Regions from separate parts of the Cupriavidus sp. UME77 genome, predicted to be linked through region 1. Evidence: predicted binding sites of a transcription regulator. Region 1 holds the regulator's gene; each other region holds the start of a gene.
The links. The regulator sigma-54, encoded in region 1, starts transcription at its own class of promoters, with help from an activator protein. The targets are predictions, from matches to a motif close to TGGCANGNAANCTGCTTT.

Region 1 (7,561 bases):
CAGAGGGGGCGTGATGTCCAAGTGGTGTCCACTGATCTTGAAGTTCATAGCGTTTCTCCTTCTGAAAGAGCTGCATCAGGCAGGCGATGCAGCTCGGCTACAAAGTCTTACGGAGATTGACTGCTGGAATCTTGAGCGCTTCGCGGTATTTGGCAACGGTACGCCGTGCCACCACAAAGCCTTGCTCGCCGAGCAATTCGGCAATCCGGCTGTCGGACAAGGGGTTCCTAGCGTCTTCGGCTCCTATCAATTGCTTGATCAACGCACGGATTGCCGTTGATGAGGCCGCGCCGCCGGTTTCTGTGGATACGTGAGAGCCGAAAAAATACTTCAGCTCGAAAGTCCCCATCGGCGTTGCCATGTATTTATTGGTAGTCACCCGAGAGATGGTGGACTCGTGTAAACCCAGTGTATCGGCAATCTCCCGCAAAACCAAGGGGCGCATCGCAATTTCACCGTGGGTGAAGAAGTTCTTTTGACGTTCGACAATGGCTTGTGCGACGCGCAATATCGTATCGAACCTTTGCTGGATATTCTTGATCAACCAGCGTGCTTCCTGCAGCTTTTGCTGCAGTCCGGCCGCGCCCGCATCGCCTTTTGCACCGCGCAAAATCTGCGCGTACATGTCGTTGATGCGTAGCCGCGGCATCACATCCGGGTTGAGGTGGGCGATCCATCCGCCGCTCAACTTTCGAACAAAAACATCGGGCACCACGAAGTCCGCTTCCGGCCGGCTGTAGGCATGGCCGGGATAGGGCGCGAGCGAGCGGATCAGTTCATGTGCCGCCTTGAGTTCCGGCTCGTCCACTTGCAGCGCTTTTTTCAGGCGCGTGTAATCGCGTACCGCCAGCAGCTCGAGGTGGTTGGTGACGATGCTCAGCGCCAGTTCGCGCTGCGGATGCTTGAGCCTGCGCAATTGCAGCGCCAGGCATTCGGCGGCGTTGCGCGCCCCGACGCCCGGCGGATCGAAGCTCTGCAGCAGCGTGAGCACAGCCTGGATCTCGTCGACCTCGAACTCGAGCTCCTCCGGCAGCTCGCTGCAGATTTCCTCGAGCGTGGTGCTCAGGTAGCCGTCATCGTCCAGGGATTCGACCAGGAAGATAGCCAGCCCTTTGTCGCGCAGGGAAATCTTGAGCGGCGCCAACTGCTCCATGAGGTGTTCACGCAGCGTGGGCTCGGCGTCGCGCAGCTGCATCGGGGTTTTTTCGTCGTCTTCGCCTTGCGGGCGGCGGGCGAAGTCGTCCAGGCTCCAGTCGCTGCCGTAGTCCTCATTGCTGTCGGAGTAGCTGTCGTCGGCTTCGGGGGCGCCATCGGGGCGGTTCTCGCTGGTGCCCTGGCCATCGGCGGGCGCCGGCGCTGGCGCGCTCTGCAGGTTCACCGAGCCGTCCGAAGACACGCGCAACGGGCTGTCCAGCCAGTCGTTCTCGCGCTCGAGCAAGGGGTTCTCTGTCAACGCCTGTTCCACTTCCTGCTGCAGTTCAAGCGTGGACAGTTGCAGCAGCCGGATCGACTGCTGGAGTTGCGGCGTAAGCGCGAGATGCTGCGAGAGGCGGAGCTGTAGCGACGGTTTCATGCGACCTATTTTATGCCCAACTTCCGTACTGGTGGAACGGAAATTGCTATCGCTGGTGTCGCTATGATCGTTTGAAGGATAAAAGGCGACACTGAAGCCGCCCGGGGGCGATGCGCGGCAGGCGCCGCGCGCCCTTACATGCGGAAGTTCTCGCCCAGGTAGACCTTGCGCACCGACTCGTTGGCGATGATGTCTTCAGGCTGCCCGGACGCCAGCACCGCGCCTTCGCTGATGATGTAGGCGTGGTCGCAGATGCCCAGCGTTTCGCGCACGTTGTGGTCGGTGATCAGCACGCCGATATTGCGTGCCTTGAGGAAGCTGACGATGCGCTGGATTTCGCCAACCGCGATCGGGTCGACGCCGGCGAAGGGCTCGTCGAGCAGGATGAAGCGCGGCGCGGAGGCCAGCGCGCGGGCGATTTCCACGCGGCGGCGCTCGCCGCCGGACAGCGACAGCGCCGGGTTGTCGCGCAGGTGGGCAATCTGCAGGTCATCCAGCAGGGTGTCCAGCCGGCGCTCGATCTCGGCCTTGCCCAGGGGTTTGCCATCGTTGAGCTGCAGCTCCAGCACTGCGCGGATGTTCTCCTGCACATTGAGCTTGCGGAACACGGAGGCTTCCTGCGGCAGGTAGGACAGGCCCATGCGCGCGCGCTCATGGATGGCCAGGCCGCTGATGTGCTTGTCGTCGAGCACGATATCGCCCTCGTCCAGCGCCACCAGCCCCACGATCATGTAGAACGACGTGGTCTTGCCCGCGCCGTTGGGGCCCAGCAAGCCAACCACCTCGCCGCTCTTCACGTCGAGCGACACGTCCTTGACCACGGTGCGTGAGCCGTAGCGCTTCTTCAGGTGGCGCACGACCAGCGTGCTGCTGTCCTTCAGGGTGGCGGGCTGGGACGGTGCGGTTTGGGTAGCGGTCATGAAGGTGAAGTCAGAATCCGTGGGTCAGGGGTTGACGGGGGCGGTTGCCGGCTTGAGCGGCAGCGGATTGGCTGCGGCACCGCTGGCGGGCTGCTCCTGGCGCGGCGACAGCACGGCGCGCACGCGGCCCGACGGGCTGCCCGCGGTCGCGTTCTCGGCGCCGCCGCTGGCCGTGTAGAACTCGTTGCGGCTGTCATAGGTGATCACCGCGCCGCGGATCTCGTCGACCAGCTTGGCGCCGGCCAGGCGGGCCATGCGGGCGCGCCCGATCAGCTTGGACAACTCCTGCTTGCCGTCATACTCGATGCGGTCGCCCCAGCCGTCGATGTACTCGTCGACGTTGTCGCGCTTCTGGCGGATATAGGCTTGCTTTGCGCCCTTGGAGGTCGCGATCGCGTACTGGTAGCCCTCGGGATCGGTACGGACTTCGGCCGCGTCGGATTTGAGCACCATGGTGCCCTTGGTCAGCACCACGTTGCCGGTCAGGACATAGACCTGCTTGACGTCATCGTAGCTGGCATTGTCGGCCTCCAGGACCAGCGGCTTTTCGCGGTCGGCCTTTTCGGCGTTGGCGGGCGCGGCCAGCGTGAGGCCAAGGACGGCGGCCAGCGTCAGCAAAGCGGCCGTGCTGCGGCGCAGACAGGACGAAGTCGTCGGGAATGGATTCATGTTGGCGTGATGGCGGTTGACGCGGGCGGCTGGTGCCCGCGGGCGGCTTCTGGGCTACTTCGCGGGACTCGCCGGTGGCGGTCCCGTGATGATGGTGCCGCGTACGTTACCCAGCAATTGTACTTCGCGAGTGACATTGTTGAAGACCAGGCCGTTGGCGGTCATCACCGACGGGCCGCGGGTCAGCTTGACAGCCTTGTCGGTCTTGACGATGTCATCGTTCACCAGCACCTGGAAGTACTCCGAGGCGGCCGTCATCTGCGGATCCTTGGCGGGGTCGGGGCCCTGGGCACGCACGATGAAGGCATTGCCGAACAGGTCGATGACCGAGCCTTCCGCGTTCATCGTGCCGCGATCGGAGTGGCCGGTGACGGGCGGACGGTCGATTTCGTAGGAACGCATGGCCGGGCGCGTCACATCGTAGGTCTGGTCGTCCTCGAAGTGGATCATCTTGTCGCCGGTGAAGCGCAGCTTGGTGTTGCCGTCCTCGGCAAGCTCGGTCGCGGAAAAACGGATCATGTAGTAATCCGGCTCATGCTTCTTGCCTACCGGCCCGGTGTTCGCTTCTTTCGGGGAGTTGACCTGCACCAGCCAGAAGGTGCTGCCCGCCACCAGCGCCATCAGCAGCAGGGGCAGGGCTCGCATGGCAAGCCGGCTCAGGGAGGACAGGATTTCCCGCATAGGCATGGGCTGGCCTCAGATGACCTTGGCGCGGGTCAGGTCGTGGATGTGGAGCGCGCCGACCAGGCGCCGCTCTGCGTCGACCACCAGCATCTGGTTGATGCGGTTCGCCTCCATCACCTGCACGGCTTCCACGGCCAGCTGGTCCGGTCCGACGGTATGCGGTGTGCGGTGCATGACCTCGCTGATGGGTACGGTCTTCCAGTCGCGCGGAGTTTCGAGCAGGCGGCGCAGGTCGCCATCGGTGAAGACGCCGATCAGGCGGTCGTCCGGGTCCACCACCGCGGTCATTGCCATGCCTTTGCGGGTGATTTCCATCAGGGCCTGTGCCAGCGGGGTGCTCTCGCGTACCTTGGGCACCGCGTTGCCGCTGCGCATGACGTCGCGCACGTGGGTCAGCAGCTTGCGCCCGAGCGCGCCGCCCGGATGCGAACGGGCAAAGTCTTCCTCGCCAAAGCCGCGGGCATCCAGCACCGCCACCGCGAGCGCGTCGCCCATCGCCAGTGCGGCGGTGGTGCTGGCGGTCGGGGCCAGGTTGAGCGGGCAGGCTTCTTTTTCCACGCCGGCATTGAGGTGCGCGTCGGCCAGCTTGGCCAGCGTGGACGCGGGGTTGCCGGTCACGGAGATGAGCTTGGCGCCGATGCGCTTGACGATCGGGACGATCGAAAGCAACTCGGCGGTCTCTCCGGAATTGGAAAAGGCGATCAGCACATCGTCGCGCGTGACCATGCCCAGGTCGCCGTGGCTGGCTTCGGCCGGATGCACGAAAAACGCGGGCGTGCCGGTCGAGGCCAGCGTGGCCGCGACCTTGCGGCCGATGTGGCCCGACTTGCCGATGCCGGACACGACGACGCGCCCGCTGCAATTGAGCGTCAGTTGCACGGCCTGCGCAAATCCGTCGTCCAGGCGGCCCGCAAGGGCGGCAACGGCGTCGGCTTCGATCTGGAGGGTTTCGCGAGCGAGCCTAAGTGCTCGATCCGCATTGAAATTAGCTATCATGGCGACGAAGTATACCAACGAATGCGATGGCGCTTGGGCTGTTCCTGGGATCGGGCAGCCGGGGCGGCCATCGCGCTTGCCGTAATCCGCCGGCAGGGCCGCCCGCACCGGGGCCGGCCCGGTGCCCGGCGCGGCGTACCTGACCCTGTCGATGCACTCTCCGCTGGACCTTACCCTTGTCCTGCTCGCCGCCGCCGTGTTTGGCGTGGTCGCGTTTCGCATGTTGCAGTTGCCGCCGATGCTGGGGTACCTGGTCGTGGGCATCCTGATCGGGCCGCACGCGCTCGGCCTGGCCAGCGATACCGCGCAAACCAAGTACCTGGCCGAGTTCGGCGTGGTCTTCTTGATGTTCTCGATCGGCCTGGAGTTTAGCCTGGGCAAGCTCAAGGCGATGAAACGGCAGGTGTTCGGCCTGGGCGGCTCGCAGGTGGTGCTGTCGCTCCTGGCCGTGATTCCGGCCAGCTGGGCGTTCAACTGGCTGTTTCCGCTGTCCTGGCAGGCCTCGGTGGCGCTGGGCGGCGCGCTGGCCATGTCATCCACCGCCATCGTGTCCAAGATGCTGTCGGAGCGGCTGGAGCTGGAGAGCGAGCACGGGCGCAACATCATCAGCATCCTGCTGTTCCAGGACCTGGCCGTGGTGCCGCTGCTGATCGTGATCCCGGCGCTCTCGCGCGATCCGGGCGACCTGATGATGGCGCTGGGCCTGGCCACGGTGAAGATCGTGGTGGCCCTGAGCCTGATCTTCTTTGTCGGCCAGCGTCTCATGAGCCGCTGGTTCCACATCGTGGCGGCGCGCCGCTCGCAAGAGCTGTTCATGCTCAACCTGCTGCTGGTCACGCTGGGCATGGCCGCGCTGACCGAGCGGCTCGGCCTGTCGATGGCGCTGGGCGCCTTCATGGCCGGCATGCTGATCTCCGAGACGCCCTATCGCCATCAGGTGGAGGAGGACATCAAGCCCTTCCGCGACGTGCTGCTGGGGCTGTTCTTCGTCACCATCGGCATGCTGCTCAATATCCATGTGGTGCTCGATCACTTATGGCTGGTGCTGGCGCTGCTGGTGGTGCCCATTGTCTTCAAGCTGGTGCTGATCTCCGGCCTGGCCCGCTTGTTCGGTTCGCGCCAGGGGGTGGCGATCCGTACCGGCCTGGGCCTGGCGCAGGCCGGCGAGTTCGGCTTCGTGCTGCTTAACCAGATCGACGGCCTGAACCTGGTCGACCCGGTGCTGATCCAGGTCATCCTGGCTTCCATGCTGTTGTCGATGCTGGCGGCGCCGTTCCTGATCCAGTACAGCGACGCCATCGTGCTGCGCTTTACCGCCAACGAATGGCTGATGCAGTCGCTCAACATGACGCGCATCGCGGCGCAGAGCCTGCAGACCGAGAAGCACGCCATCATCTGCGGGTTTGGCCGCAGCGGCCAGAACCTGGCGCATATGCTGGAGCGCGAGGGCATCACCTACGTGGCGCTGGACCTCGACCCGGACCGGGTGCGTGAAGCCGCCGGCGCGGGCGACACGGTGGTGTATGGCGATGCCGGCCGGCGCGAGGCGCTGATCGCGGCGGGCCTGCATCGCGCGGCAGCCTTGATCATCACTTACAACAACACGCCCTCGGCCCTCAAGGTGCTGCACCATGTGCAGGAGCTGGAGCCGGCGCTGCCCGTGATCGTGCGCACCATGGATGACTCGGAGCTCGACATCCTGCAAAAGGCGGGCGCCACCGAGGTGGTGCCCGAAAGCATCGAGGGCAGCCTGATGCTGGCCTCGCACGCGCTGGTGCTGCTGGGGGTGCCCATGCGGCGCGTGGTGCGCGGGGTGCAGGAGGCGCGCGATGCGCGCTACAGCCTGCTGCGCGGCTACTTCCACGGCCGCGACGACGAGGAAGACATGGTGGAGCGAGAGTCCGTGCGCCTGCACTCCATTTCGCTCGGCCCGGAGGCCACGTCGGTGGGGCGGCGCCTGGGCGCGCTCGGGCTGGACCGTATCGGGGTGGAGGTGACGGCGGTGCGCCGGCGTGGCATCCGCGCGTTCGATCCGGAGCCCGATACCGTACTGGAGCCGGGCGATATCGTGGTCTTGCGCGGCCAGCCAGAGGCGCTGGAAGCGGCCGAGGCGCGCATGCTGGCCGGCTGAGCCCGCGCTATGCGCTCAGTGGCGCAAGTTCGGGTTCATGCCGCCACGCGGCTGCCGGCGTGCGCCTCTTCCGCCCACGATGGCGGCAGGCCCTCCAGCACGGAGCGCGCATCGAGCGAGCCAATCGGGATGCGCGGGTCGGCGGGAATACGGCCTTCGCCTTGCAGCATCAGGTAGCGCAGGCAGCATACGCGCAGGAAGGACGTGAAGTTTGCGGCCTCGCCCCGGTAGGCAACCAGTTCGTCGTGCAGCCGGGTGATGAGCTGGCCCACGCTCATGCCGTCGCGGCGCGCCAGGGTTTCGAGCACTTCCCAGAACAGGCTTTCCAGCCGGATGCTGGTGGCCACGCCATGCAGCCGGAGCGAGCGGGACTGGCCCTGGTACGACTGCGGGGTGGCCCGGATGAAGATTTCACACATAGAAGAACTCCCGTGCTTAACGGCCCGCGATAGCCCTGGGCAGGCTCGCGGGCCGCGTGCGGTAGCCTCTAATGTACGATCCTGGTGCCCAGGACGGCAAGGAACTGCGCCAGCCATGCCGGGTGCGCGGGCCAGGCCGGTGCGCTTACCAGGTTGCCATCGGTGTAAG
Region 2 (7,561 bases), on a different contig from region 1:
GCCGAGGGCAAATGGCACCCGGCGGGCAAGCACCGTCGATGGGTACTGCTTGGCCTGGTAGCCGGGCAGACCGCGCTGGCTACTTACTTCATGACCAAGGTGCTGCCTTATCACGGCACCGATCCGCTCGAGATCGCCGTGCTGGCGCTCTTCGCCATCCTGTTCTCGTGGGTGTCGGCTGGGTTCTGGACCGCCATGATGGGTTTCCTGGTGCTGGCCAAGGGCGGCGACCGCCATCTGATCTCGCGTTCGGCCGCGGTGGATGGGCCCATTGCCGAGGAGGCGCGCACGGCGGTCATCATGCCGATCTGCAACGAGGACGTGACCCGGGTATTTGCCGGGCTGCGCGCGACCTATGAGTCGATGGAACGCACCGGCGAGCTGGCGCGCTTCGATTTCTTTGTGCTGTCCGACAGCGGCAACCCGGACCTGCGTACCGCCGAGACCGATGCGTGGATGGAAACCTGCCGCGCGGTCAACGGCTTTGGCCGAATCTTCTACCGCTGGCGCCGCCATCGCGTGAAGCGCAAGACCGGCAACGTGGCGGACTTCTGCCGCCGCTGGGGCAGCGCCTATCGCTACATGGTGGTGCTGGACGCGGATAGCGTGATGAGCGGCGAGTGCCTGACCACGCTGGTCAAGCTGATGGAGGGCAATCCGGGTGCTGGCATCATCCAGACCGCGCCGCTGGCCGTGGGCCGCGAGACCATGTATGCGCGCGTGCAGCAGTTTTCCACGCGCGTGTACGGGCCGCTGTTTACTGCCGGGCTGCATTACTGGCAGCTCGGCGAATCGCACTACTGGGGTCACAACGCCATCATCCGCATCCAGCCGTTCATGGAGCATTGCGCGCTGGCGCCGCTGCCCGGCAAGGGCCCGCTGGCAGGGGAAATCCTCTCGCACGATTTCGTCGAGGCCGCCTTGATGCGCAGGGCCGGGTGGGGCGTGTGGATTGCCTATGACCTGGAGGGCTCCTATGAGGAACTCCCGCCGAACCTGCTCGATGAGGTCAAGCGCGATCGCCGCTGGTGCCAGGGCAACCTGATGAACTTCCGCCTGTGGATGAAGCAGGGCTTCCACGCCGTGCACCGCGCGGTGTTCCTCACTGGCGTGATGGCTTATCTGTCTGCGCCGCTGTGGTTCCTGTTCCTGGTGTTGTCCACCATCATGCTGGCCAAGCACGCGCTGGTGCCGCCGGAGTACTTCACGCAGCCCTACCAGCTGTTCCCGACCTGGCCGGAGTGGCATCCCGAGAAGGCGCTGGCGCTGTTCTCGGCGACCGCCACACTGTTGTTCCTGCCCAAGATCGCCAGCGTGGTGCTGCTGATGAAGGACTCGCGCAACTATGGTGGGCCGTTGCGCCTGGTGCTGTCGATGCTGATCGAAGTCGTGATGTCGGCCTTGCTGGCCCCGGTCCGGATGCTGTTTCACACCAAGTTCGTGGTGGCGGCCTATAGCGGCTGGGGCATTACCTGGAAGTCGCCGCCGCGAGAGGATGCGCAGACCACCTGGGGCGAGGCGTTCCGCCGCCACGGCATGCATACCTTGCTGGGCCTGGCCTGGGGCGGGCTGGTGCTGTGGCTGGACCCGAATTTTGTCTGGTGGCTGCTGCCGATCGTGGGCTCCCTGGTCTGCTCGATTCCGCTTTCGGTCTGGCTGTCGCGGGTCTCGCTGGGCCGCGCGCTGCGCGGGGCCAGGTTGTTCGTGACGCCGGAAGAGGCCACGCCCCCGCGCGAGATGGTGGCCATGCAGAAGCACGTGGAGGCAGCGGCAGAGCCGCCGGCATTTATCGATGCCGTGGTCGACCCGGTGACCAATGCGCTGATGTGCGCGACCGCCTCGTCGCGCGTGGTGCAGCCACAGGCTACGCGAGTGGAGCACGCCGCGCTGGTGCAACAGGCTCTCACCGCCGGCCCTGACGCACTGTCGGCGGCCCAGAAACACCTGTTGCTGGGCGATCCCTTTGCGCTCGCCCAGTTGCATGGACTGGTATGGGGCTCACCGCTGGCGCATGCGCGATGGAAGGAAACCCGTGTGCTGCCCCGGCGCGCGGCCAACGTGGTGCCGTTGCGTCCAAGGCTCGCCTGAGGCCAGAAGCTTTTTGAAATAGCGCTCTTAGCGCAATGCCGAGGCGCAGATGGGCGCGTTGATGTAGACGTCGCCGACGCGACGCTCGCCGCGCTCGTTGCGCGTCATGTAGCGGAACATCATGCTGATACCCAGCTTGGTCAGGATTTCAACGTCCCGGTTCGCGCAGATATTGCGCTGCAGCGGCGCGGCGTAGCTGAGCTCGAAGCTGGCGAGGTCCAGCATGGGGCCTCGGTACTTGGTCAGCTCCAGCTGGAACAGGATATGTTTGCCAGGGACCGACTGGCAGCGGCGCAAGCGCGTCTCGCCATCGATCTCAATGGGCAGGGCATCGTTGAGCTGGCGGCAAGCGCGCGACAATATGTTGTCGGGGCGGGCGGTATTGCGCAGCAATTCAGGCACGCCTGCTGCGCCGGTATTCTGGCCCGTGGCAGCGCCCTTGAGCATTTGCGCCAGGGCATCGGCCTCGTCCACCACGACGGGCGCAGGCGCGGAGGCGGCGGCCCTGGCTGGAGCCGGAGCCGGTGCCGCATGCGCATGCGGCGCCCACGGCAAACTAGCCGCGCCGGCGGCCAGGGCAAAACAGACAGAAAGCAGTTTGTATCTTGTTCTCATGCAGGAAAACGTTGCCGGGAACCGCACCATCGGGTGGGTTCCCGCGGTGCGTCGGGCTGCGTGATCGTCCGCCTCGGGCGGCCAACAGGCTGGCATTGTACCCTTGGCGTCGCTGCCGTTGAAAGCCACGCACTCCTCCACTTCTCGGCGAAGCGAGGCCCGAAATCACCGCAATGCCGCGGTACCGTCAGGCCTGTCATCACAGTTTGCGCGCGCCCGGTCGGACGTGCGCCTGCATCATCGCCGCGCGGCATGCCGAGTGCGCGGCTTGTTACGCTATGCAACAATTACGTCTTTAGCCGCTCCCGTGCCGCTACGCCGTTAGCCAGTTTGACGCATTGGGCGCCGGTGGCCATCCCGGCCGCCTAGTTGTTCCTCAGGAAGTTTCGATGACCCGCTCCACCCGCGCCCCGCAATCCGGGCGCTTTCCGCTTTGGCTCCTGGTATGCGCTTCGCTTACCGCGCTGGCGCCGCTTTCCATTGACATGTACCTGCCGAGCTTCCCTGCGCTGGCCGGGGATCTCGGGGTCGATATCGGCCGCGTGCAGCTCACGTTGGGGACGTTCCTGGTCGGATTGGCGGTGGGGCAGGCATTCTATGGCCCGATCAGCGACCGCTTTGGCCGCAAGCCGCCGTTGTATGCCGGCCTTCTGGCCTATGCGTTGGCCGCAGCCGGGTGCGCGCTCGCGCGTGACGTCGATGCGCTGATGCTGTGGCGTTTCCTGCAGGCCCTGGGCGGCTGCGCAGGCATGGTGATGGCGCGCGCCGTCATTCGGGACCGGCTGGAGGCCCATGAGTCCGCGCGCGCCTTCTCCTCGCTGATGCTGGTGATGGGCCTGGCGCCGATCCTGGCGCCCATCATCGGGGGCGCAGTGCTGGCGGCATTCGGCTGGCGCGCCATCTTCTGGTTGCTGTGTGGCGCGAGCCTGCTGATCCTGTGGGTGGTCCACCGCTACATGGAGGAGTCGCTCGACCACGCCAGCGCCATGCCTTTGCGCCTGGGCCGCGTACTCTCGAACTACGGCGAGCTGCTGCGAGATCGGGGTTTCGTCGGCTATTCGCTGTCGGCCGGCTGCGCGCAGGCGGGCATGTTTGCATACATTGCGGGGTCGCCGTTCGTGCTGATCGAGTTGCATGGCATCGATCCCTCCCATTACGGCTTCGTGTTTGGCGCCAACGCATTGGGCCTGATCGGCATGTCGCAGCTCAACGCGCGCCTGGTGCGCAACCGCACGCTGGACCACGTCCTGCGCGGCGCGCTGCTCGCACCGTGCCTGGCCGGCCTTGCCCTGGCTGCGGCCGTGCTCGCCGGCCTGGCGCCGCTGCCGGTGCTGCTGACGGGATTCTTTGTGTTTATCGCCAGCCTCGGCTGCATCCTGCCGAACGCCTCGGCACTGGCCATGGCCCAGCAAGGCCATCGTGCCGGCACCGCGTCCGCATTGATGGGGACGCTGCAATTCTCCCTGGGCACCCTGGCCGGCGCGGCCGTCAGCTTCTGGCGGGATGGCAGCGCGTTACCGCTGGCGGTGGTCATGGGCGTTTGCGGTACCGGCGCCGTGCTGATGCGGGCCTTTGGCCGTTCAGGCGCGGCGAAGCACGGCGCCGAATGATTCGGGTGCCGATGGTGCTTCGGTAGCGGGGCGGCCTGGCTCAGCGTGGCCGCGCCATCCCATCGATACACGGTTAAGCGGCTGCGCCGTTTTGCAGCACCACCAGTTGAGCTGGCATCGGGGCGGCGAAGCCGGCCTCGCCAAAGCTCTCGCGGATCACCCGGTTGCTATCGAAATACACCTGCCAGTAATGGTCGGTATGGCAGTACGGACGTACCGCGAGCACCGGCCCCACCAGGGTGAACTCGAGAATCTCGACGTCCGGCGGCGGCTCGGCCAGCACGTTGGGCAGCGCGGCCAGCCGCGCCTTGAGCAGGGTGGCGGCCGCCGCCACGTCGGTGCTGCCGGCCAACTGAGCCTTTAGCTCGACCCGGCGGTACGGGTTGGCGCTGAAGTTCTGGATTGTGTCGGCAAAGATCTTGTTGTTGCCGACCACGGTCAGGACATTGTCTGGCGTGTCCAGCGTGGTGGCAAACAAGCCAATCTCCCTGACGGTGCCGGTGATCCCGCCTACCGTGACGAATTCCCCGACCTTGAAAGGCCGCAGCACCACCAGGAAAGCGCCCGCCGCGAAGTTGGACATCAGCCCCGACCACGCCATGCCGATGGCGATGCCGGCCGCCGCGATCAGCGCGGCAAAGCTGGTGGTCTGGATGCCGAAGTAACCCAGGATCCCGATGATCAGCACGATATTCAGCGTCACCGTGACGATGGAGCCGACATAGCGCAGCAAGGTCGGGTCGACCTTTTGCTTGGTCAGGGACCCTTGCACCATGCGCACCACGACATGGATCAGCCACCGGCCAACCACCCAGAAGACCAGGGCGGCGAGAACCTTGAACCCGACTTCCGTCGCATAGGCGACGACGACATCCTGATACTTCTGCAGCGTTGTAGCATCCATCGCGTTTCTCCCTTGCTGGCTCGGCAGGTACACAGGCAACGAACATCATGCAGCGGATGCCCGGACGCGTCGGGGGCGGAGCGCGAATGCAGGCAACGCATTATTGCTACGCGGCGAGCGGAAGTTCAAGCACAAAATGGCCGCGCAGGGCGCAGCGCGCCACTCTGGCCATGGGTCGTGGGAGCGTGGGGTGGGGGTGGCGCAAGGGCGTGAAGCCCCTTTGCGCCGCCGTGCCTTACCAGTTGGTTTCGCGTTCCGGCGTGGCGGAGATGCGATGCAGCGACAGGTCCGCGCCGTTGTATTCCGATTCAGCGTCAAGCCGGATGCCCACGACCTTCTTGAGCGTGCCGTAAACCACGGTGCCTCCCACCAGGGCGATCGCGATGCCAAGCAGGGTGCCGACGCACTGCGCGCCGAGCGAAACGCCGCCAATGCCACCGAGCGCCTGGCTGCCAAAGATGCCGGCGGCAATGCCACCCCACGCGCCGCACAGCCCGTGCAGCGGCCAGACGCCCAGCACATCGTCGATATGCCATTTGTTCTGGGCCAGCGTGAACAGGTAGACGAACAGCGCGCCGGCGATGGCGCCGGTGACCAGCGCGCCCAGCGGGTGCATCAGGTCGGAGCCGGCGCAGACCGCCACCAGCCCGGCCAGCGGGCCGTTGTAGGCGAAGCCGGGGTCGTTGCGGCCGGCCGCCCAGGCGGCCAGCGTGCCGCCGGCCATGGCCATCAGGGAGTTGATGGCCACCAGCCCGCTGATCTTGTCGACGGTTTGCGCGCTCATGACATTGAAACCAAACCAACCTACCGCCAGCACCCATGCGCCCAGTGCCAGGAACGGGATGTTCGAGGGCGGGTGCGCGCTGATGCGGCCGTCTTTCTGGTAGCGGCCGCGGCGCGCGCCCAGCAACAAGATGGCGGGAAGCGCGATCCAGCCGCCCATGGCGTGGACCACGACGGAGCCGGCGAAGTCGTGGAACGGCGCGCCGGCGACCGAGGCGATCCAGTCCTGCACGCCAAAGCGGTTGTTCCAGGCAATGCCCTCGAAGAAGGGGTAGACCAGGCCCACCAGCACGAAGGTGGCCACCAGTTGCGGGTTGAAGCGCGAGCGCTCGGCAATGCCGCCAGAAATAATCGCTGGTATGGCGGCGGCAAACGTTGCAAGGAAAAAGAATTTCACCAGCTCATAGCCGCTTCTTTCCGCCAGTGCATGGGCGCTGGTGAAGAACTCGACCCCGTAGGCCACGGTGTAGCCAATAAAGAAATAGGCGATCGTGGAAACCGCAAAATCCACCAATATCTTGACCAGTGCGTTGACCTGGTTCTTCTTGCGCACCGTGCCCAGTTCCAGGAACGCAAAGCCAGCGTGCATGGCGAGCACCATGATCGCCCCTAGCAAGATGAACAGGGCATCGGTGCCGCTCTTCCATTTGTCCATACAATCCTCTATGCGCAAAATAGGAGCACACGTACGCAAAAAGCGTACCAGTCTGGGGCATCGCAAGCCGCGAGCTGCACCGTGTTGGTGGGATTTGCACCGATTTGTCGCGCTCGAAGGGGGTGGCGCACGGATCGAGAAGCCAAAACGCGAAGCCGATTAACATGCGCCGGGGATGGTCGGCAGATGGAGGCTGCGCCAAAATGAGGCGATGCCCTTATTTGGGGCGCACCCCCACGGATTCCATGCACCAAGATGGATTGCGCGGGCGCGCCCATCCAAAGCCATTGACATGCCGCCGACCAAGCCGTCTGGGCGGTCTCGGCGGCAGCAAGGTGGACACAGCGCTGGTCTGATCTTGTCAAGCGATGCCCGTCATCACGTACGGGCGTTCGAATGACCATTAACCTCGCTGGTCGCATTTGAAAGCGCGGAAAAGGAGGGGTAAATTCCCCGCAAAGGCGCTTGACTCAAGGATTTGCGGCTTTTTTCGTTGCATTGGTGCCACTGGGGATTGCCCAATGCGTAAAGCGCGGATTAGACTGCGCCGATCGGTAATTTGCCGCGTGGCAGACACTCCGATCAAGACGACCAACAAGGGAAATCAGCCATGAATAAAGGTGAACTGGTATCTGCCATCGCCGCTGACGCGGAACTGAGCAATGCTGCAGCAGAGCGCGCGCTGAATGCCGCTCTGGACAACATTAAGAAGGCGGTTGCCAAGGGTGATTCGGTAACGCTGGTGGGCTTCGGCAGCTTCAGCTCCGGCAAGCGCGCCGCACGTACCGGACGCAATCCGCGTACTGGCGAGACCATCAAGATTCCGGCCGCCAAGACGGTCAAGTTCTCTGCCGGCCAAGGGTTCAAGGACGCTGTGAACAAGAAGAAATAAGTAGTCCGCGCCCC
Region 3 (7,561 bases), on a different contig from region 1:
CGGCGTTGTTCTTCGTCAGGCGCCATCCGGCTTGAGGACTCGGGGCCGGCTCCGCGCCGGCCCGATCCGTCCATATGTCTATCTATCGCTGGCTTCCCAAGAGTGCGTTTGCTTCAATAAGGTAAGACGAAGACGACCCAAGCGGAGGCAAGCAATGCGAAGCTCTTCCCCCCAGCAGGCTCCACTGCATGCGCGACCGGTCCACACCGTGCCGCCGGCCGAAGATCCGCTGCCGCCGGGCGTGCCGCCCGACCTCCCTCCGATCGAAGAGCCCCCACCGCCGTCGGAGCCTCCTGTGGCCGTGCCGCCGCGCCGGGCGTGAATGGCTAGGGTGTGCGCAAGGCGCGCCGGTACTGGATAGCCTCGCCCACATGGCTCGGCTGCAATGGCTCGGTGCCCGCCAGGTCGGCAATGGTGCGGGCGATCTTCAATACGCGGAAATAGGCGCGCGCCGACCAGGCCAGCTTGGCCATGGCGCCGCGCAGCAATGCCTGCGCCTCGGGCGTGAGCGGGCAGTATTCGTCGATCTCGCGACCGGACAGGGCGGCATTGGGCTTGCCCTGCCGGGCCTGCTGCACGGCCCGGGCGGCCAGCACGCGCTGGCGCACGTCGGCGCTGGGCTCTCCGGGCGGGCCGTCGAACATTTCCTGATGATCCTGCGCCGGCACTTCCACCTGCAGGTCGATCCGGTCGAGCAACGGTCCCGATAGCCTGGACTGGTAGCGCAGCACCTGGTCAGGGGTGCAACGGCAAGGACGGGAAGGGTGCCCCTGATAGCCACAAGGACAGGGGTTCATCGCGGCGATGAATTGGAAGCGCGCCGGGAAGTCGGCTTGCCGCATGGCGCGCGAGATGGTGACGCGGCCGGATTCCAGGGGTTCGCGCAGCACTTCCAGCACCTTGCGGTCAAATTCAGGCAACTCATCCAGGAACAACACACCTTGGTGGGCCAGCGAGATCTCGCCCGGCCGGGGATTGCTGCCGCCGCCCACCAGCGCCGCCGCCGACGCGGTGTGGTGCGGCGAGCGGTAGGGCCGCTCACGCCAGCGGGCGGGATGGAAGCCGGCGGCGGTCAGGCTCTGCACCGCGGCGGATTCCAGCGCTTCGTCCAGCGTCATGGGCGGCAGCAGGCCGGCAAAGCGCTGGGCCAGCATGGACTTGCCGGTGCCGGGCGGGCCGACGAGCAGTGCCGAATGCTGGCCCGCCGCCGCGATCTCCATGGCGCGGCGCGCTTGCGCCTGTCCGCGCACGTCACGCATGTCGGGGCCGGCCGGGTCTCCTGCCGCGATCTCCACCAGTGGCTGCGCGCGTGCCAGGCGGTCCGCGGGCAGGGGGCCAAGGTGAGCACAGACTTCCAGCAGGGAGCGCGCCGCATATACCGTGACGCCGTCGATCAGGGCCGCCTCGGGCGCGTTTTCCGCCGCCACCACAAAGCTGCGCGCCGGGCCTTCGCCGGCGGCTTGCCGTGCCGCGTTGTCGCGCCCCAGGCCCATGGCCATGGCCAGTGCCCCGCGCACGGGGCGCAATTCGCCGGACAGCGACAGCTCGCCGGCGAACTCGCTGGCATCCAGGCCATCCAGCGGGACTTGCCCGCTTGCGGCCAGGATGCCAAGCGCGATCGGCAGGTCGAAGCGCCCGGACTCCTTGGGCAGGTCGGCGGGCGCCAGATTCACCGTGATGCGCCGGCTGGGAAACTCGAGCTGGCTGTTGAGGATCGCCGCGCGTACCCGCTCGCGGCTTTCGCGCACTTCGGTATCGGCCAACCCGACGATATTGAAGGCGGGCAGGCCGTTGGCCAGGTGCACCTCGACCGACACCAGCGGTGCCTCGAGTCCGGTCAGCGCCCGGCTACGCAGGAGGGCGAGGCTCATCTCACTCCGAAAAGCATCAAGGAAGTGTTAACGAAAATGGCCGCCGGAATACGGCGGCCATTCTGGCGGTCGAGGGCTGCGCCCGGGGTCATCGGGCCCCTGGGGCAAACACGGGATGCGGCAAGGGTTTCAGCCCGAAACAGGCGTGTCGGAGCCGCCTGCCGAGCGGCTTTCCAGCGCCTGCACGCGGGCTTCCAGTTCTTCCAGCCGCGCGCGGGTGCGCGCCAGCACCTGCGATTGCACGTCGAATTCCTCGCGGGTGACCAGGTCGAGCTTGGAAAACCCCTGCGTCATCATGCTGCGAACGTTTTTTTCGATGTCCTTGGCCGGCGAATTGCGCAGGGCTTCGCTGATCTTGGCCTGGAAATCGTTGAAGAGATCGGTGGGTTTCATACTGGTTCTCCTTTTGCACCGTCCTGGTGCGGATAATTGGGTGGGCGGGATTCGGCATGCTGCATCGCGGTGCACCGAAACGGGGTGCGGGCAAACGCGGTGCGTGCACGGCACTTGCCGCCGGCATGGGCCGATTATCACGCTTCAAGCGTCGCCGGGAAAGCGCCAGCGCGGGCTGGTAACACCTTTTAACGTCCGTAAGTTCGCTGGGAGACAGTCGGCCTCGTCCATTTTGATGTCTTTTCGCGCACAAAATGACTTTCTCATGCCACGGTTCCATCCTGGCACGGCAGTTGCAGTAATGGAGACAGGAGCCTCGTTTTACAAACTATTTTCAAACACACAAGTACCGAGCCAGAGGAAAAGGAGAACAAACCCATGAAGAAGTTGGCCCTTGCAGTCAGCGCCAGTGCAGTTGTGTTTTGCGGGCTCGCCCCCGCCGCCTTCGCCCAGAGCAATGCGCAGGAGGGCGGTGCACCTACCGACGCCACTGCCACCGCCGAGGCTTCGCCGCACACCTTCACCGCCAACGTGACCCTGGCCAGTGAGTATCGCTATCGCGGCTTGATGCAGACCAACCGCCGCCCGGCCATCCAGGGCGGGTTCGACTACTCGCATTCGAGCGGCTTCTACGTGGGTAACTGGAACTCGAGCATCAGCTGGCTCGGCGACAGCAATCCGAAAGTCTCGGCACCGATCGAGATGGACTTCTATGGCGGCTTCAAGAACACGGTGACGCTGGCCGGCCTGGAGTGGAACTATGACGCAGGCGTGCTGCAGTACTACTACCCGGGCGATTACCCGAACGGCTTCACCCGCCCGTACACCACGGAACTGTATGTCGGCGCCGGCGCTGGCCCGGTGTTCTTCAAGTACTCGCAGGCGCTGACCAACCTGTTCGGCTTCGCTGACAGCAAGTACAGCTACTACGCCGACCTGTCGGCCAATGTGCCGCTGAACTTCTGGGACCTGACTCTCAATGCCCACGTCGGATACCAGAACGTGAAGCACGTAAACAGCGCCTCCTACACCGACTGGAAGCTCGGGCTGACCAAGGACCTGGGCAAGGGCTTCGCGCTGGCGATCGCTTATATCGACACCAATGCGCACAAATCGGCCTATACCAATGTACCGGGCCGCTACGTCGGCAAGGCTACCGCCTGGGCTTCGATCACCAAGACTTTCTAAACACGCATCAGGTCGAGCGGGCGCCGGACGCGAGGCCGGGCCGTCCCGCTCAGAGGAGAAATCGGATGAAACTGATCATCGCCGTCATCAAGCCGTTCAAGCTCGACGAGGTGCGCGAAGCGCTCTCGGACGTGGGCGTGTCCGGCATCACCGTGACTGAAGTCAAGGGCTTCGGCCGCCAGAAGGGCCATACCGAGCTGTACCGGGGCGCGGAGTACATCGTGGATTTCCTGCCCAAGGTGAAGATCGAAGTGGCCGTCCCGGACGACGTGGTCGACCGGGCCATCGAGGCGATCGAGAAATCGGCGCGCACCGGCAAGATTGGCGACGGCAAGATTTTCGTCGCACCGATCGAGCAGGTCATCCGCATCCGCACGGGCGAAACCGGCGGCGACGCGCTGTGAGCGAGGAGAAAAAACAAATGACAAACTTCATGAGACGCTTTCTGGTGGCGTTCGCGCTGCTGTTCAGCATTTGCGGCCTGGCCCGCGCAGCCGATTTTCCTGGCGCCAAGCTGAGTTTTGAATTGGGCAAGGCCGAATTGCCCGCGGACGGCGCCGCGGCGGCCGCCAAGGTGGCAGAGTTCGTCAAGGCGAACGCGGGCTCCAAGGTCCAGGTGTCGGGCTTTACCGATACCACCGGCGACGCGGCAGCTAATGCCGAGCTGGCCAAGCAGCGCGCCCTGGCAGTGGCTGCCGCGCTCAAGGCCGCTGGCGTGCCTGACGACGCCATCGTGATGAAGAAGCCCGATGAGGTCGAAAAGGTCGGCAACGCCGAGGCAGCGCGCGTGGTGGAGATCTCGCTCGTGGCGGTAGCGCCCGCAGCGGCAGCCGCCGCCGCTCCCGCCGCCGCCGCGGCAGCGCCCGCACCGGTGCCCAACAAGGGCGATACCGCCTGGCTGCTGGTCTCCACGGCCTTCGTGATCCTGATGACGCTGCCTGGCCTGGCGCTGTTCTACGGCGGCCTGGTCCGCTCGAAGAACATGTTGTCGGTGCTGATGCAGTGCCTGGTGATCTTCTCGCTGGTGTCGCTGCTGTGGGCCATCTACGGCTACAGCTTCGCCTTCACCGAGGGTAACGCCTTCTTTGGCGGCACCGACCGGCTCTTCATGAAGGGGCTCAATGCCGATGCCGTGGCTGCCACCTTCTCCAAGGGCGTGGTGGTACCGGAACTGGCTTACTTCGCCTTCCAGTGCGCCTTTGCAGCCATCACCTGCGGCCTGATCATCGGCGCTTTCGCCGAACGCGCCAAGTTCTCGGCGGTGCTGGTCTTCGTGGTGCTGTGGTTCACCTTCTCGTACATCCCGATGGCCCACATGGTCTGGTTCTGGCCTGGTCCTGACCTGTACACCGACGCGGCAGCCGGCGCGGCAGCTACTGCCAAGGGTGGCTGGCTGTTCCAGAAGGGCGCGCTCGACTTCGCTGGCGGCACGGTGGTGCACATCAACGCAGCCGTGGCTGGCCTGGTGGGTGCCTTCATGTTCGGCAAGCGGATCGGCTTTGGCCGTGAGGCCCTGCGTCCGCACAGCCTGACCTTCACCATGGTAGGCGCCTCGCTGCTGTGGTTCGGCTGGTTCGGCTTTAACGCCGGCTCGGCGCTGGAAGCCAACGGCTCGGCCGCACTGGCCTTCGTCAACACGCTGCTGGCGACCTGCGCTGCCGTGCTGTCCTGGACCTTTGGCGAATGGATCAGCAAGGGCAAGCCCTCGATGCTGGGCGGCGCTTCGGGCGCAGTGGCTGGCCTGGTGGCCATCACCCCGGCGGCCGGCTTCGTCGGCCCGATGGGCTCGATCGTGATCGGCATCGCCGCCGGCCTGCTGTGCCTGTGGGGCGTAACCGGCCTGAAGAAGCTGCTGGGCATGGACGACTCGCTCGACGTCTTCGGCGTGCACGGCGTGGGCGGCATCCTGGGTGCGCTGCTGACCGGCGTGTTCGCCGCGCCGAGCCTGGGCGGCACGGGTATCTATGACTACGTGGCCAACAAGGTCTCGGACGATTATTCGATCGTGGGCCAGGTGTGGATCCAGTTCGAAGGCGTGCTCACCACCATCGTGTGGTCGGGTGTGGTGGCCTTCGTCGCCTTCAAGCTGGTGGATATGCTGATCGGCCTGCGGGTGCCGGAAGAAGAAGAACGCGAGGGCCTGGACATCACCTCGCACGGCGAGACCGCGTATGAGGCCTGATCGTAAAGGTGTTGTGCTGGAGAGCTGATTGGGAATCTTCTCTCAGGAGTTTCGCCCGGCCTTGTGCCGGGCTTTTTTCATTTCAGGCGTCCGCCGCGGGCGGCCGGGCCAGGCGGAACGCGGGGCCGGCGGTTTTTTCGCAAAGTGCTTAAATCCGATCTTAAAAAGCTTCAATTGTTTTTGAGGGGGGGCGCACATACAGTGCCAGTGAGGCAGTTTCCTCCACCTGCAGAACGCTCCCCGTATCTGTCAGGCCATTTGAAAGCGCGGCTCCGGTCGCGCTTTTTTTTGCCTCCCGGCCTTGCTGGCAGGCCGCCCGGAAGTGCTTCGGATTCCTCTTAGGGCCTCCCCCTTTTATTCCGGGCCCCCATCCCCATATCCGTATCCCTTATCCCTTATGCCGGCGCTCGCATATGCTTATTCAGGCGGCGCCAGCAGCCAATTGGCCGTTCCTCTACAATCTGGGCGAACGATAAAGACGATCAATAGGATGTTTATGGTCCCGCATCTCATCACCGCGCTGAACGGTCCGCTGCTCGAGCTGGAAAAAAAGATCCTGGATGCGACGCCGTCCATCGAGCGCTGGTTCAGGCTGGAATGGCAGGAACATACGCCTCCGTTCTACTGTTCGGTCGACCTGCGCAACGCCGGCTTCAAGCTGGCCCCGGTCGATACCAACCTGTTCCCGGGCGGGTTCAACAACCTGGCGCCTGAAATGCTGCCGCTGGCAGTCCAGGCGGCGATGGCGGCGATCGAGAAGATCTGCCCCGACGCCAAGAACCTGCTGCTGATCCCCGAGCGCCACACCCGCAACATGTTCTACCTGCAGAACGTGGCGCGGCTGTCGCTGATCATGCGCCAGGCCGGTCTCAACGTCCGCCTGGGCTCGCTGTCCGAAGACATCACCGAACCCACGCCGATCGAGCTTCCCGATGGCCAGACGCTGGTGGTGGAGCCGCTGGCCCGCCTTGGCGCGCGTGGCCGCCGCCTGGGGCTGAAGGACTTCGATCCCTGCTCGATCCTGCTCAACAACGATCTCTCCGCCGGCATTCCCCCGATCCTGGAGAACATCAACGAGCAATACCTGCTGCCGCCGCTGCACGCGGGCTGGTCCACGCGCCGCAAGTCGAGCCATTTCTCGGCCTACGACGAAGTCGCCAAGAAGTTCGCCAAGCTGATCGACATCGATCCGTGGATGGTCAACCCGTACTTTGCTAAGTGCGGGGGCATCGATTTCCATGAGCGCATTGGCGAGGAGGCGCTGGCCGACGCGGTCGAAGGCGTCCTCAAGAAGATCGCCAAGAAGTACCGCGAGTACGGCATCAAGGAAACGCCGTATGTGGTGGTCAAGGCCGATGCCGGCACCTATGGCATGGGCATCATGACCATCAAGGATCCGTCCGAGATCAAGGGGCTGAACCGCAAGGAACGCAACAAGATGAGCGTCGTCAAGGAGGGCCTTGAGGTCAACGACGTCATCATCCAGGAAGGCGTGCACACCTTCGAGAAGGTCAACGAGGCGGTGGCCGAGCCGGTGGTATACATGATCGACCGCTATGTGGTCGGCGGCTTCTACCGCGTCCATACCGGCCGCGGCAACGACGAGAACCTGAACGCGCCGGGCGCGCATTTCGTGCCGCTGGCGTTCGCGCCCAACGGCATTCCGGACAGCCATGCCAAACCGGGCGCGGCCGTGCCGAACCGCTTCTATATGTATGGTGTGGTGGCGCGGCTGGCTTTGCTGGCGGCGTCGCTGGAACTCGAGAAGACCGACCCCAATCCGATTCTCTGAGACAAACGCTGCGACCGGGACGAGCCAACATGCGCATTCTGTTTATTACCGACCCGCTGGACACCTTCAAGACCTACAAGGACTCGACCTACGCCATGATGGTCGAGGCGGTCGAGCGCGGCCATGAGTTGTTCG
Region 4 (7,561 bases), on a different contig from region 1:
GCACCAGCAACGGCCCCTGATGGCGGCGCTCTACCAGCGCGCTGCGCTCGGCACGCGCGGCAAAGCGCAGGCGCAGGCTGGCCTCCCATGCGGGTGGCACGGCGAGGGTCGAAGGAAAGTCTGGATGACGCATGAATGTTGGAATGGCGGAGGCGGCCGGCAATGCATCGTGCGCTGGATGCGCGCATCATAGCGCGCGGCCGGGGGCACTGGAAGTGGTATTCGAAGCGGCATTCGGGGTGGCATTCGGGGTGGCATTCGGGACGGCACTCAATCGGCCGCCGGCAAGCGTCCGTCCTCTCCCGCACAGCGGGAGAGGGGGAACACACCAGCACTACGATCATGCGGCACCGCGTGTCACATCACACCGCGATGAGCTCCCGCACGCCCTCCTCTTCCATCTTCGCGCCCTCGCCCCTTGCCACCACTTCGCCGCGGCTCATCACCACGTAGTGATCCGCCAGGTGCCGGGCGAATTCGTAGTATTGCTCCACCAGCAGCACCGTCATGCCGAACTCATCCACCAGCAGGCGCAGCGCGCGCCCGATGTCCTGGATGATCGAGGGCTGGATGCCTTCGGTCGGCTCGTCCAGGATCAGCAGCTCCGGCTCGCTCATCAGCGCGCGGCCAATCGCCAGCTGCTGCTGCTGGCCGCCGGAGAGATCGCCGCCGCGGCGCTGGCGCATGCTGCGCAGCACCGGGAACAACTGGTAGATGCGGTCCGGCACGCCCGACGGGCTCTTGAGGCTGGCCGCGCCGATCAGCAGGTTCTCTTCGACCGTCAGGCGCGGGAAGATCTCGCGGCCCTGCGGCACGTAGGCCAGCCCCGATGCGACGCGCTCGTACGGCGGCTTTTTCTCCAGCGCCTGCCCGGCCCAGCTGATGCTGCCGCTCTTGGTCGGCACCACGCCCATCAGGCATTTGAGCAGGGTGCTCTTGCCCACGCCGTTGCGGCCAAGCAGGGTCGTCAGCTTGCCTTGCGGCACCTCGAAGGTGACGTTGCGCAGGATGTGGCTGCCGCCGTAGAACTGGTTGAGTGCATTGACCTGCAACATAGTCTCGTTCCTTTTTCGATCCGGCCCCGCGCCTAGCGGCCGAGATAGGATTCGATCACGCGCTCCTCGCGCTTGACGGCGTCGAGCGTGCCTTCGGCCAGCACGCTGCCCTCGGCCAGCACCGTCACCTTGCCCACATCGCCGGCCAGTGCGGCGACGAACTCCATGTCGTGCTCCACCACCATCATCGAGCAGGTGCCGCGCAGGCTGTTGAGCAGCTTGGCCAGCTGCATGGTTTCTTCATCGGTCATGCCGGCCACCGGCTCGTCCAGCAGCAACAACTGCGGCTGCTGCATCAGCAGCATGCCGATTTCCAGCCGCTGCTTCTGCCCGTGCGACAGCAAGCCGGCCGGACGATAGGCCTCGTCCTCCAGCCCCGTCAGCGCCAGCGTTTCCTCGATGCGGCGATGCCCCTCGGCGCCCAGGCGCGCGCGCAATGAAGTGAACCAGCGCTTGTCGCCCTTCGTCGCCAGCTCCAGGTTCTCCCACACTTCGTGCTGCTCGAACACGGTGGGCTTCTGGAACTTGCGGCCAATGCCGGTCTGCGCGATCTTGGGCTCGGTCATGCGCATCAGGTCGATGCTCTGGCCGAGAAACACGCGCCCGCTCACGTTGGCGTTGCGCGGCCCGGTCTTGCCGGTGATCACGTCCATCATGGTGGTCTTGCCAGCACCGTTGGGCCCGATCACGCAGCGCAGCTCGCCGTGGTCGATCGACAGCGTCAGCTTGTTCAGCGCGCGAAAGCCGTCGAACTGCACGGTCACGTCTTCCAGGTAAAGAATGGGGCCGTGCGAGACGTCGATGACGCCCGGCTCCATGACACGGCCAAGGCCCGTGGTGCCGCCGCTTTCGGCCTGTTGTGCTCCCAGTGCTGCGTTCATGCTTCCCCTCCGCTGCGGGTGGCGGCAGCCGGCGCATTCGCCGCGTTGCCCGGCGCGGCCTGCGGGCTTGCGCGCATGGCACGCGCGCGCTTGAGCAGGCCGATCACGCCGTCCGGCATGTATAGCGTCACCAGCACGAACATCGCGCCCAGCAGGAACAGCCAGTACTCCGCGAAGTAAGCCGTGAACATGGTCTTGGCGCCGTTGACGATAAAGGCGCCGATGATCGGGCCGATCAGCGTGCCGCGTCCGCCCACGGCCACCCATACCGCCATCTCGATGGAGTTGGCCGGGGACATCTCGCCCGGGTTGATGATGCCCACCTGCGGCACATAGAGCGCGCCGGCTATGCCGCACAGCACGGCCGAAAAGGTCCACACGAACAGCTTGTAGCCAAGCGGGTTATAGCCCGAGAACATCACGCGCATCTCGGCATCGCGGATCGCGGTCACGACCCGGCCGAGCTTGGACGTCACGATGTAGCGGCAGGCGATGAAGCCCGCCAGCAGGGCAAGGAACGTCAGCACGAACAGCGCCGTGCGGGTCTGCGGCGCGGCCACGGCAAAGCCAGCGATGCGCTTGAAATCGGTGAAGCCGTTGTTGCCGCCAAAACCCGTCTCGTTACGGAAGAACAGCAGCATGGCGGCGTATGTCATGGCCTGCGTGATGATGGACAGGTACACGCCCTTGATGCGCGAGCGGAAGGCGAAGAAGCCGAACAGCCACGCCAGCACGCCCGGCACCAGCACCACCAGCAGCATCGCGTAACCGAGATGCTCGGTGCCGTGCCAGAACCACGGCATCTCCTTCCAGTCGAGGAACACCATGAAGTCGGGCAGGTCACTCTTGTAGACGCCTTCGCGGCCGATGCTGCGCATCAGGTACATGCCCATGGCGTAGCCGCCGAGCGCGAAGAACAAGCCGTGGCCGAGGCTGAGAATGCCGCAGTAGCCCCACACCAGGTCCAGCGCGATCGCGGCCAGCGCGAAGCACATGATCTTGCCGATCAGCGTCAGCGCATAGGCCGACAGATGCATGGGATGGCCTTCGGGCACCAGCAGCGCGCACACCGGCACGCCGATGCCCACCACCAATGCGATCACCAGCAACGCCGTCCAGCTGCGCGCGGAGAACAGCGGCTGGCGCTCCGGCACGGCCAGCCGGAAACCCGCCGTGGATGGATTCGGGAGTGAAGTCTTCATCATGCCTCCGCGCTGCGCCCTTTGAGCGCGAACAGTCCCTGCGGGCGCTTCTGGATGAAGAGCACGATCAGCACCAGGACAAAGATCTTGGCCAGCACCGCGCCATAGAACGGCTCGATGAACTTGTTGATCAGGCCCAGCCCGAAAGCACCGATGATGGTGCCCGCGAGCTGCCCCACGCCGCCCAGCACCACCACCATGAAGGAGTCGATGATGTAGGCCTGCCCGAGGTCGGGGCCGACATTGCCGATCTGCGACAGCGCGCAGCCGCCCAGGCCGGCGATGCCCGCGCCAAAGGCAAAGGCGTAGCTATCCACCTTCCAGGTGCGCACGCCCACGCAAGCCGCCATGGTGCGGTTCTGCGTGGTGGCGCGCACGAACAGGCCAAGGCGGGTGCGGTTGAGCACCGCCCAGGCCACCGCCACCACCGCCAGCGCAAACAGGATGATGACCATGCGGTTGTATGGCAGCACCATGCCGGGCAGCCATTCGATGCCGCCGCTCATCCAGGATGGATTGGCCACTTCCACGTTCTGCGCGCCAAACAGCGTGCGCACCGCCTGCATCAGCAGCAGGCTCACGCCGAAGGTGGCCAGCAGCGTTTCCAGCGGGCGGCCGTAGAGATGGCGCAGCACCAGCCGCTCCAGCACGAAGCCAACCACGGCGGAGGCGAGGAACGATGCGGGCAGCGCGAACAGCAGGTACCAGTCGAACGCGCTGGCGAAGTGCGCGCGGAACACGCCCTGCACCATGTACGTGGCGTACGCGCCGATCATCAGGAATTCGCCGTGCGCCATGTTGATGACGCCGATCAGGCCATAGGTGATGGCCAGGCCCAGCGCGGCGAGCAGCAGCACGCTGCCCAGGCTCAGGCCGGCAAAGAGGTTGCCGATCAGCTCGGCGCGGCGCTGGTCGCCGCGCAGGGCGTCGAGCGCCTGCTGCGCGGCGCCGCGCAGTTCGGCGTCGGGCTCGCGAAAGTTGCCGGCTGCGTCCTTTTCCAGCAGCGGCTGCAACTTCTGGCGGCTCTGCGGATTGCTGTCGCGGCCGAGGATGCGGATGGCTTCGAGGCGATCGTCGCGGCTGCCCTCGGCCAGCACGATATTGGCCCAGATCACATCGAGCTTGGTGCGCAGGCCGGCATCGGCCTCGGCCTTGCGCGCGGCCTCCACCACCGGGCGCGATGCGCTGCCCGGCTGGTCCAGCAGCGTATTGACGGCCTGCGTGCGCACCGCCGCATCGGGCGATTGCAGCAGCGTGCTGCTGGCGGCACTGTCCACCATCGCGCGCAGGCTGTTGTTCAGGGTGAGCGCTTCGAGCGCGTCGGGCTTGACCGTGACCGGCGCGCCGCTGATCGCGTCCACCAGCTTGTCACCGTCCTGGCGCACCATGCCGACGCCGGGCGCGTATTGCAGCGTATCGTCCTGCAAGGCCTTGAGGATGGGGCCGGCCTGCGCCACCGGCGCCTTGGTCAGTGCGGTGATCGCGGCGGTCTTGGCGTCGAAGTCGTCTTCGGCCAGCGGCTTCAGGTCGGCCTGCGTGAGCGGCGCGGCCCACAGCGGGCACGCGGCCAGCAGGAGCAGCGCGGCCAGCATGGCGCGCAACCGTGAAGCGAGAGAGAACGATAAGGGTCGGTGCATAAGGTTTGCGAGTCGCGCGCGGCGAAGCACGCGCGTCACCTTGATCGGCATGACGATTTGCCGCCACCGCACCGAAGCGGCGGACAGCATGCGAGGAGGCTAAGACACTGCCCGGCGCCCTCCCCTCGCTCACCCGCCGCGAAGCAAGCGGGAGAGCAGGAGAGCGCCAGGCGGGAGCCCTGCTTACATCACCTTGTCCGGCTTGCCTTCGTTACCCGCGATGAACGGGCTCCACGGCTGCGCACGCACGGCCTTGGGCGTCTTCCACACCACCGTGAACTGGCCATCGCCCTTGATCTCGCCGATCATCACCGGCTTGTACAGGTGATGGTTCTCGCCCATGGTCAGGGTGAAGCCGTCCGGGGCCTTGAAGGTCTGGCCATACATCGCGGCACGCACCTTGTCGGGATCGGTCGTGCCGGCCTTCTTGACGGCTTGCGCCCACATATGGATGCCCACGTAGGTCGCTTCCATCGGGTCGTTGGTCACGCGCTTGTCGCCGCCCGGCAGGTTGTTCGCCTTGACCCACGCCGCCCATTGCTTCTTGAAGGCTTCGTTTTCCGGGTTCTTGACCGACATGAAGTAGTTCCATGCGGCCAGGTGGCCCACCAGCGGCTTGGTGTCGATGCCGCGCAGTTCTTCCTCGCCCACCGAGAACGCCACCACCGGCACGTCCTTGGCCTTCAGGCCGGCGTTGCCCAGTTCCTTGTAGAAGGGCACGTTGGAGTCGCCGTTGATGGTGGAGATCACGGCGGTCTTGCCGCCTTGCGAGAACTTCTTGATGTTGGCGACGATGGTCTGGTAGTCGCTGTGGCCGAACGGCGTGTAGACCTCTTCGATATCCTTGTCCGCCACGCCCTTGCTCTTCAGGAAGGCACGCAGGATCTTGTTGGTGGTGCGCGGGTAGACGTAGTCGGTGCCCAGCAGGAAGAAGCGCTTGGCGCCGCCGCCTTCCTTGCTCATCAGGTATTCCACCGCGGGAATGGCCTGCTGGTTGGGCGCCGCGCCGGTGTAGAAGACGTTCTTGGACATCTCCTCGCCTTCGTACTGCACCGGATAGAACAGCAGCGAGTTCAGCTCTTCATAGACGGGCAGCACCGACTTGCGCGACACCGAGGTCCAGCAGCCGAACGTGACGGCGACCTTATCCTTGGTGATGAGCTGGCGCGCCTTCTCGGCGAACAGCGGCCAGTTGGAAGCGGGATCGACCACGACCGGCTCAAGCTTGCGGCCAAGCACGCCGCCGCTCTTGTTGATCTCGTCGATGGTCATCAGCGCCACGTCCTTGAGCGAAGTCTCGGAAATGGCCATGGTGCCGGACAGCGAATGCAGGATACCGACCTTGATCGGCTCCTTGGACTGCGCCAATGCCAGCGGGCTCACGCCTGCCGTTGCAAACAAGGCCGCGGCGGCTACCGCCGACAGCTTCAGCATGTCACGTCTTTTCATTGCAGCTCCCAGATTGTCGTGTTGGATAAAGGAACAACGCACCCCAGGTACTTCTTCTGCAACTAGCATGCCATGGCATACAAGCTTGTATACAAGGCTGTGCACACGGCCCGGCGAGCCTCCGGAGGCCGCCAGGCCACCCATCGCACCACGATAGTGCGCAAGCGTCACGCACCAAGCCTGTGCGCCGCTGCCGGCTGATTCAGATTGGGGCACATGGCGGCACGCATGTTGCGCCGTGCCTTGCCCGAATCCGCAATCGGCTCTAAGGTGGCCTCTCGATTGCGCGCCACGGTGTTGCCGCATGCGCCGCGACTACCCATAAAAAAGCACGACGGAGACAACCCATTGAAAGCGTCAACGACGCCCGGCGCGGACCAGATCGTCTCCCTCATTTTCATGCTCGAGTGCCAGGCGCGGCCGCCTGGCCACGCCAGCGGAAATCGTCGGCGTGTTCCTGCTGCTGGCCAGCGACGAGGGCCGCTACATCACAGCCTCGCAGTTCACGGTCGATGGCGGCATCACCGCCCAGTAAGCCTGTCTCCACGCTGCCCGCCAAGCGCACCCAAGGGAGTTCCACATGCAACGCCTGGAAATCGCGTCGGAGCCCATCCGAACCAGCCTGATCGAGGCCGGCACCGGACGGCCGACTCTTCTCGTGCACGGCACCAGTTCCAGCGCGGAAACCAACTGGGCCGCGCTGCTGCCCGGGCTCGCGCAGCGCAGGCGCTGCCTGGCGCTGGATCTTGCGGGCTCTGGTGAAACCCGTGACGACGGCGGGCCGCTGACGCTCGATGCGCTGGTCGGACAGGTGCGCGACTGCATGGCGCTGGCGGGCGACCTGCCCGTGGATCTGGTGGGCTATTCGCTAGGCGGCGTGGTGGCCGCCGCCGCGGCCGCGCTGATGCCAGAGCGCGTGCGGCGCCTGGTCTTGTTCGGCGCCTGGGCGCGGACCGATAGCCGCATGCGCCTGCTGTTCGCGCTGTGGCAGTCGCTGGCGCGGTCGGACCGCCATCAACTGGCGCGCATGGTCCTGCTCAATGGCGTATCGGAGCGGTTCATCGCGAGCATGGACGACGCCACCGTGGAGGGCATGCTGCGGCGCTTCGGCGCGAGCCTGGCGCCCGGCAGCGACCGCCAGGCCGGGCTCGACGCCATCATCGACATCACGCCGCTGTTGCCCCGCATCCGCGCCGCCACGCTCGTGATCGGCATGCGCCACGACCAGATGGTGCCGCCGGCGCATTGCCAGGCGCTCGCCGCGGCGATCGGCGGCGCCGGCTACGCGGAGATCGACAGCGGGCACCTGGTGATGCTGGAACAGCCCGAGCGCCTGC

Region 2: A9975_RS13620 (ammonium transporter) is a predicted target of sigma-54. The motif match lies at 6,688-6,705, and genes of this name have one in related genera.
Region 3: A9975_RS07205 (TorF family putative porin) is a predicted target of sigma-54. The motif match lies at 2,547-2,564, and genes of this name have one in related genera.
Region 4: urtA (urea ABC transporter substrate-binding protein) is a predicted target of sigma-54. The motif match lies at 6,280-6,297, and genes of this name have one in related genera.

What each region holds. Positions count from the first base shown of each region.
Region 1 covers NZ_LZZU01000031.1:22,979-30,539, forward strand. Annotated here, with positions in the region: gene hpf (ribosome hibernation-promoting factor, HPF/YfiA family) at 1-48, opposite strand, end outside; gene A9975_RS11710 (RNA polymerase factor sigma-54) at 98-1,573, opposite strand; gene lptB (LPS export ABC transporter ATP-binding protein) at 1,708-2,493, opposite strand; gene lptA (lipopolysaccharide transport periplasmic protein LptA) at 2,518-3,162, opposite strand; gene lptC (LPS export ABC transporter periplasmic protein LptC) at 3,217-3,843, opposite strand; gene A9975_RS11730 (SIS domain-containing protein) at 3,859-4,842, opposite strand; gene A9975_RS11735 (monovalent cation:proton antiporter family protein) at 4,994-6,973, shown strand; gene A9975_RS11740 (ribbon-helix-helix domain-containing protein) at 7,009-7,392, opposite strand; gene A9975_RS11745 (DJ-1/PfpI family protein) at 7,461-7,561, opposite strand, start outside.
Region 2 covers NZ_LZZU01000035.1:57,375-64,935, forward strand. Annotated here, with positions in the region: gene mdoH (glucans biosynthesis glucosyltransferase MdoH) at 1-2,088, shown strand, start outside; gene A9975_RS13605 (hypothetical protein) at 2,116-2,703, opposite strand; gene A9975_RS13610 (Bcr/CflA family multidrug efflux MFS transporter) at 3,093-4,313, shown strand; gene A9975_RS13615 (mechanosensitive ion channel family protein) at 4,387-5,217, opposite strand; gene A9975_RS13620 (ammonium transporter) at 5,453-6,655, opposite strand; gene A9975_RS13625 (HU family DNA-binding protein) at 7,266-7,547, shown strand.
Region 3 covers NZ_LZZU01000017.1:47,483-55,043, forward strand. Annotated here, with positions in the region: gene A9975_RS07190 (LysE family transporter) at 1-35, shown strand, start outside; gene A9975_RS07195 (YifB family Mg chelatase-like AAA ATPase) at 327-1,871, opposite strand; gene A9975_RS07200 (accessory factor UbiK family protein) at 2,001-2,264, opposite strand; gene A9975_RS07205 (TorF family putative porin) at 2,643-3,452, shown strand; gene A9975_RS07210 (P-II family nitrogen regulator) at 3,518-3,856, shown strand; gene amt (ammonium transporter) at 3,886-5,634, shown strand; gene gshA (glutamate--cysteine ligase) at 6,131-7,426, shown strand; gene gshB (glutathione synthase) at 7,456-7,561, shown strand, end outside.
Region 4 covers NZ_LZZU01000052.1:6,587-14,147, reverse strand. Annotated here, with positions in the region: gene A9975_RS21225 (urease accessory protein UreD) at 1-133, opposite strand, end outside; gene urtE (urea ABC transporter ATP-binding subunit UrtE) at 363-1,055, opposite strand; gene urtD (urea ABC transporter ATP-binding protein UrtD) at 1,088-1,936, opposite strand; gene urtC (urea ABC transporter permease subunit UrtC) at 1,933-3,138, opposite strand; gene urtB (urea ABC transporter permease subunit UrtB) at 3,138-4,775, opposite strand; gene urtA (urea ABC transporter substrate-binding protein) at 4,959-6,224, opposite strand; partial or broken gene A9975_RS38575 (SDR family oxidoreductase) at 6,640-6,759, shown strand; gene A9975_RS21190 (alpha/beta fold hydrolase) at 6,805-7,561, shown strand, end outside.